DNA from 3 places in the Streptomyces sp. NPDC012466 genome. Region 1 is predicted to be linked to each of the others. Evidence: riboswitches for the same ligand, from Rfam matches in the RefSeq annotation. Region 1 holds a riboswitch; each other region holds the start of a gene.
The links. Region 1 has a riboswitch for thiamine pyrophosphate ahead of thiC (phosphomethylpyrimidine synthase ThiC). Riboswitches for the same ligand answer to the same signal wherever they lie in the genome.
Positions count from the first base shown of each region.

Region 2: it holds a riboswitch for thiamine pyrophosphate, as region 1 does, so the genes downstream of both, thiO (glycine oxidase ThiO) here and thiC (phosphomethylpyrimidine synthase ThiC) in region 1, are expected to answer to the same signal.
Region 3: it holds a riboswitch for thiamine pyrophosphate, as region 1 does, so the genes downstream of both, ACFY9E_RS30395 (thiamine ABC transporter substrate-binding protein) here and thiC (phosphomethylpyrimidine synthase ThiC) in region 1, are expected to answer to the same signal.

Region 1 is NZ_JBIBEQ010000003.1:186,100-188,356, forward strand. It holds gene thiC (phosphomethylpyrimidine synthase ThiC) at 1-889, opposite strand, end outside; TPP riboswitch at 882-1,071, opposite strand; gene ACFY9E_RS13220 (YibE/F family protein) at 1,798-2,257, shown strand, end outside.
Region 2 is NZ_JBIBEQ010000010.1:266,818-269,074, forward strand. It holds gene ACFY9E_RS32615 (FAD-dependent oxidoreductase) at 1-859, opposite strand, end outside; gene ACFY9E_RS32620 (hypothetical protein) at 892-1,242, opposite strand; TPP riboswitch at 1,295-1,406, shown strand; gene thiO (glycine oxidase ThiO) at 1,404-2,257, shown strand, end outside.
Region 3 is NZ_JBIBEQ010000009.1:99,212-101,468, forward strand. It holds gene ACFY9E_RS30390 (ABC transporter permease subunit) at 1-257, opposite strand, end outside; gene ACFY9E_RS30395 (thiamine ABC transporter substrate-binding protein) at 296-1,333, opposite strand; TPP riboswitch at 1,458-1,564, opposite strand; gene rlmN (23S rRNA (adenine(2503)-C(2))-methyltransferase RlmN) at 1,604-2,257, opposite strand, start outside.

The sequences.
Region 1 (2,257 bases):
CCGCGTGGACCGTCATGTAGTCCACGCCCTGCTCGGCCTGTTCGATGACCGTGTCCTTGTAGATCTCCCAGGTCAGCTCCTCGGCCCGGCCGTCGACCTTCTCCAGAGCCTGGTAGAGCGGCACGGTGCCGATCGGGACGGGAGAGTTGCGCAGCACCCACTCGCGCGTGGTGTGGATGTTGCGGCCGGTGGACAGGTCCATCACCGTGTCGGCGCCCCAGCGGGTCGCCCAGGTCATCTTCTCGACCTCCTCCTCGATGGAGGACGTCACGGCCGAGTTGCCGATGTTGGCATTGACCTTCACCAGGAACCGCTTGCCGATGATCATCGGCTCGATCTCCGGGTGGTTCACGTTGGCCGGCAGCACGGCCCGGCCCGCGGCGATCTCGTCCCGCACGACCTCGGGCGCCACGTTCTCCCGGATGGCCACGTACTCCATCTCGGGCGTGATCTCGCCGCGCCGGGCGTACGCGAGCTGCGTGACCGCCTGTCCCTCCCTGCCCCGGCGGGGCTGGCGCGGCCGGCCGGGGAAGACGGCGTCCAGGTTACGAAGGCCGCCGCGGGGCGAGGTGTGCTTGATGCCGTCGTCCTCGGGACGGACGGGGCGGCCCGCGTACTCCTCCGTGTCGCCGCGGGCGATGATCCAGTTCTCGCGCAGCGGCGACAGGCCCCTGCGGACGTCGGTGTCGACGAGTGGATCGGTGTACGGGCCCGACGTGTCGTACAGCGTGACCGACTGGCCGTTGGTGAGGTGCACCTGACGGACCGGCACGCGCAGGTCAGGGCGAGAGCCCTCGACATACGCCTTGTGCCAGCCGATGGACTTCCCGGCCTCCTCGGACTTCTCGTCCTGAACGGAGGCAGGCGTGCGTGCGTCCTTGCTGGTCATGAGACCTACTCCCTACGCCGGCATTACCCGGTAACAGGTTCGGCGGTCGACGCAGCGGCTTCCGTCCGGCGACGTTCCGTGTGAAACATCACTCGACTCCGGCGATGTTTCATGTGAAACATCGCTGGGACGGAGGTCAGCGCCCTCTCAGCCCGGTGCTCCGAGCTCCCGCGTGTACAAAAGGTGCCTCCACGCTAGCGGCAATTCTGGCGCGGTGAACAGAGGGCCCCCCTCGTTCTTGCGATGATCGGTCGGTGACCACGACGCAGCGTCCCCCCTACCCCCCACCCGAGTCGCCCCGCGGATCCGGCGCCGGAAACGGCAACGGCCGTGGTGACGGCCATGACGGCGCCGCCGGGGCCCGGCAGGAGCAGGCTCAGGGACAGGGCCTTGGGCCTGGCTACGGGCGCGGCGGGAGCTTCGGCCCGGGAGGCGGCGGTGAGCGTGGTTCCGGCTCCGGCGGTGGATACGGCTCGGGCTTCGGCGGCGGGTACGGATCGGACTCCGGCGATGAGTACGGCTCGGGCTCCGGCGGCGGGTACGACTCCGGTCCTGGCCGTGAGTACGGTTCTCGTCCCGGCGGAGAGTACGGGCCGGGCTCCGGCGGCGGCCCGGGTGCCGGTTCTTCCGGTGGCGGCCACGGTGGCCCCACCGGCGGGCAGGGCTCCGGCCCCGGCGGCGGGCAGGGCTCCGGCCCCGGCGGCGGGCGCGGTTCCGGGCCTGGCAGAGGTGACAGGAACGGCCACGGTGGGGGCAACGACCACGGTGGGGGCGACGGACACGGCCACGGCCCCGGCTCCGCACCGGGGGGCGGCCATGGTCATTCCCACAGTCACAACCACGGTCCGGCGACGCCCGTTTCCCTGCATCTGCGCAAGGTCATCGCGGCGGTCCTGATCCCGTTCGCCGTGGCAGTGCTGGTCGGTCTCGCCGTGCTGTGGCCGGGCGGCGCCCCGTCGCACGAACGCACCGGCGTCGGCTTCGACCGGCAGACGCAGGAGGCCACGGTCACCAAGGTGGTCGAGGTGAGCTGCAAGGAGGCCGGCGCCTCGGGCGTTCCGCCGACCGGCGACACCTCCACCGCGGAGGGTTCCTCGGCGGTGCAGGAGGAGAAGGGCACCTGTAAGAGGGCCACGATCCGGGTCGACAGCGGCAACGACAAGGGCCGTACGTTCACCGAGATCGTCCAGCCGGACCAGTCCCGCCAGTTGCACGAGGGCCAGGAGGTCGTGGTCGCCTACGAGCCCTCCGCGCCGAAGGACCTCCAGTACTCGGTCACCGACATCAACCGCCGTCTGCCCCTGGGGCTGCTCGCCGGCATCTTCGCACTCGCCGTCGTGGTCGTCGGGCGGTTGCGAGGTGTCATGG
Region 2 (2,257 bases), on a different contig from region 1:
GCCCGGAGGGGAAGGAGGCGCAGTCGCCGACCGCGTACACGTCCGGTACGGACGTGCGCAGATGCTCGTCGGCCAGGATCTCGGTGTGGGCGCCGAGCGCGATGCCGGAGCCGGCCAGCCAGGCCGTGGCGGGGCGGGCGCCGATGCCGACGACGACCGCGCCCGCGGGCAGCCGTGTGCCGTCGTCGAGGAGCACGGCGCCCGGCTCGACGCGCTCCACGCGCGCGTGCGTCCGCAGTACGGCGCCCGCGTCGGCGTACCAGCCGGCCATCGGGGCGGCGACCTCGGCGGGCAGCGCCCCGGCGAGCGGCCGTTCGGCGGCCTCCACGACGGTCACCGCGCAGCCCGCCTCGCGCGCGGCGGTGGCGAACTCCGCGCCGATCCAGCCCGCGCCGACGACCACGATGTCGTGCCGGCGGGCCAGTACCGGGCGCAGCCGCTCGGCGTCGTCGAGGGTGCGCAGCAGATGCACGCCGGGCACGCCCTCCGCGCCGGGCAGCCGGACCGGTTCGGCGCCGGTCGCGACGACCAGGACGTCGTAGGGCACGGGCCCGTCCTCGGTGTCCAGCTCGTGGTCGGCGGGGCGCAGGCCCAGCACCTCGCAGCCGAGCCGCAGTTCGATGCCGAGGGCTTCGAAGTCGACGTCGAAGGCCGAGCCCTCGGACTTGCCGAGCAGGACGGCCTTGGACAACGGCGGCCGGTCGTAGGGCTGGTGGGGCTCGGCGCCGATCAGGATCACATCGCCGGGGAAGCCCTGCTCGCGCAGTGCGACGGCGGTCTGCACCCCGGCCATGCCCGCGCCCGCCACGACAACGCGCCGGGGCGCGGACGAACCTGGTTCCTGCGTCTGCTCGCTCACCTGATCACCATAGACACCTGACGGATGGTCAGTCAGTGCTCATGCGCCGTGACCTGCTCCACAACGCTCGTGCCGTCGCCCCGCTGGGACTCCCACTCCCAGGTCTCCTCCAGCCGCACCCGCCCGTCGGGCAGCTCCACGACCGCCGAGACGCAGTGCCCCGAGGACGTGGTGCCGTCCCGCTTGAGCTGGACGTACCGGAAGTCCAGCCGGTCACCTTCCCGGGTACCCACGAGATGCCCCCGTACGACGTCGCCGCCGCTGTACTCGGCCCAGATCTCGCCCTGCCGCTCGTGGTACGTGAACCGGGTGCGGGTGCCCACCTGACCTGGTGCCTGGTCGGCGACCGGGGCGAGGACGAGACCGTCGAGGGATCGGGCCATGGGCGGAGGCTCCCTTACTGCGGCATGCGGCATCGGGCTAGGGTGGCCAACGTAAAGCACTCGCGGGAGCCCGGACGCACCGGGCTGAGAGGGAGGCTGGCGGCCTCCGACCGTACGAACCTGATCCGGGTCATGCCGGCGAAGGGAGGGGCTGGACGCCCATGTCGCCTACGTCCACCACATCAGACGTCCTGGTCATCGGGGGCGGGATCATCGGCCTGGTGACGGCCTGGCGGGCCGCGCAACGCGGGTTCGCCACCGCCGTCGTGGACCCCGAGCCGGGCGGCGGAGCCGCACAGGTGGCGGCCGGCATGCTGGCCGCCGTCACGGAACTGCACTACGGCGAGCAGACCCTGCTCGGCCTGAACCTCGCCTCCGCCCGGCGCTACCCGGACTTCGCCGCCGAGCTCACCGAGCTGACCGGCCAGGACCTCGGCTACCGCCGCTGCGGCACGCTCGCCGTGGCCCTGGACGCCGACGACCGGGCCCACCTGCGCGAACTGCACGCCCTTCAGCAGCAGTCGGGGCTGGACTCGCAGTGGCTGTCGGGGCGCGAGTGCCGGCGCCTGGAGCCGATGCTCGCGCCGGGCGTGCGCGGCGGGCTCCGGGTCGACGGTGATCACCAGATCGACCCGCGGCGGCTGGCCGGGGCCCTGGTGGCCGCGTGCGAGCGGGCGGGCGTGGTCTTCCACCGGGCGTGGGCGGAGCGGCTGACCGTCGTACGGGACCGGGCCGCGGGTGTCGTCCTGGCCGACGGGAGCGCGCCGGCCGCCGGGCAGGTGGTGCTCGCCGGGGGCAGCCTCAGTGGGCGGCTCGCGGGTGTCCCGCAAGATGTGCTGCCTCCCGTGCGCCCGGTGAAGGGGCAGGTCGTGCGGTTGACGATGCCGCACCGGCACGGGCTGTTCCTGAGCCGGACGGTGCGCGCGGTGGTGCGCGGCAGCCACGTCTACCTGGTGCCGCGCGCGAGCGGCGAACTCGTCATCGGGGCGACCAGCGAGGAGCTGGGCTGGGACAC
Region 3 (2,257 bases), on a different contig from region 1:
GCCCTCAGGACCTGCTTGCCGGGGAAGTCGAAGCGCGCGAAGACGTACGCGCCGGGGAGCGCGACGAGCAACGTGAGCGCGGTGGAGACCACCGCCTGCCAGGTGGTGAACCACAGGACGTGCCGGACGTCGGACTGCGCCAGCACGTCCCCGATCCGCCCGAGGTGCCAGGTCCCGTCGGCCTTCAGGCCGCGCGCGACGATCGCGGCGACGGGATAGGCGAAGAAGACCGCGAAGAACGCGACGGGCACGGCCAGCAGACCGAACCGCGCCGCCGCGCCCCGCCGCCGAACGGCTACTTCAGTACGAGTGAGGTCCACGACTTGACCCACTGGTCGCGGTGGTCGGCGATCTTCGCCGCGTCCATGGTCTCGGGGTCCTTCGCCTGCGGCCCGTACTTCACGAACTCCGGGGGCACCTGGGCGCCCTCGCGTACCGGGTACACGAACATGTTCATGGGCATGTCCTGCTGGAACCGCTCGGTGAGCAGGAAGTCCAGGAACGCCTTGCCGCCCTTGGTGTTCTTCGCGTTGCTGAGCAGCCCCGCGTACTCGACCTGCCGGAAGCAGGTGCCCTCGGCGACCCCGGTCGGCGCCGTGCTCGGCTTCGGGTCGGCGAAGACGACCTCGGCGGGCGGCGAGGAGGCGTAGGACACGACGAGCGGCCGGTCGCCCTTGGCCTTCTTGCCGCCGGCCGAGCCGGAGAACTCCTCGTTGTAGGCCTGCTCCCAGCCGTCGACGACCTTCACACCGTTGGCCTTGAGCTTCTTCCAGTAGCTCTCCCAGCCGTCGTCGCCGTACTTGGCGGCCGTGCCGAGCAGGAAGCCGAGCCCGGGTGAGGAGGCGGAGGCGTTCTCGGTCACGAGCAGGTTCTTGTACTGCGGCTTGATCAGGTCGTCGAAGGTGCGCGGCGGCCGCAGCTTGTGGTCGGCGAAGTACTTCTTGTCGTAGTTGACGCAGATGTCGCCGGTGTCGATGGGCGTGACCCGGTGCTGCTCCTGGTCGACGCGGTACTCGGCCTTGATCCGGTCCGCACCCTTGGGCGCGTAGGACTGGAAGAGGCCGTTGTCGAGGGCGCGGGACAGCAGGGTGTTGTCGACGCCGAAGAAGACGTCGCCCTGCGGGTTGTCCTTGGTCAGGATGGCCTTGTTGACGGCCTGCCCGGCGTCGCCGTCCTTCAGGAAGTCGACCTTGTAACCGGACTGCTTCTCGAAGGCCGCGATGACGTCCTTGGACGCGGCCCACGAGTCGTGGCTGACGAGCGTCACGGTCTTGGAGTCGCCGGACCCCTGACCGCCGTCGGACGACCCGCACGCGGCGAGTGTGCCGGCCATGCCGAGCCCGACGACCGCCGCCGTCAGCCGCTTTGCGTTGATGCTCACTGGATTCCTCCTGGAGTGACCAGGAGAAGACGCGGCCCTGCCCGGGACTTCCGGGGTCCCGGGCAGGGCGCAACAGCTCGAGTGGTGACCGATCTCCCTACCCAGAATGACCTGGGCCAGGTTCGGAGGGTCTGCGGCCGTGTGCCGCACTCTCAGCGCTGTGGCGCTCCCCTGTCGGAATATGCAGATGTCGAATACGAGGGTGTGCTTACGACGGTCAGACTACCGTTCGGTGGCCGCCAGCTGACCACACGCCCCGTCGATCTCCTGACCACGGGTGTCCCGGACCGTCACCGGCACACCATGGGCGGCGATGGCCTCCACGAACGCCTTCTCGTCCTCGGGCCGGGAAGCCGTCCACTTCGACCCGGGCGTCGGGTTCAGCGGGATCAGGTTGACGTGCACCGGCCTGCCCTTGAGCATCCGGCCGAGCCGGTCACCACGCCACGCCTGGTCGTTGATGTCCCTGATCAGCGCGTACTCGATGGACAGCCGCCGGCCGGACTTGGCGCTGTACTCGAAGCCGGCGTCCAGCACCTCGCGGACCTTCCAGCGCGTGTTCACCGGCACGAGGGTGTCGCGCAGCTCGTCGTCGGGGGCGTGCAGCGAGATGGCGAGGCGGCACTTGAAGCCCTCGTCGGAGAACCGGTGGATGGCCGGCACGAGCCCGACCGTCGAGACGGTGATGCCGCGCTGCGAGAGGCCCACCCCGTCGGGCTCGGGGTCGGTGAGCCGCCGGATGGCGCCGGCGACCCGGTTGTAGTTGGCGAGCGGCTCACCCATGCCCATGAAGACGATGTTGCTGAGCCGCGCGGGACCGCCGGGGACCTCCCCGTCCCGCAGGGCCCGCATGCCGTCCACGATCTGGTGCACGAT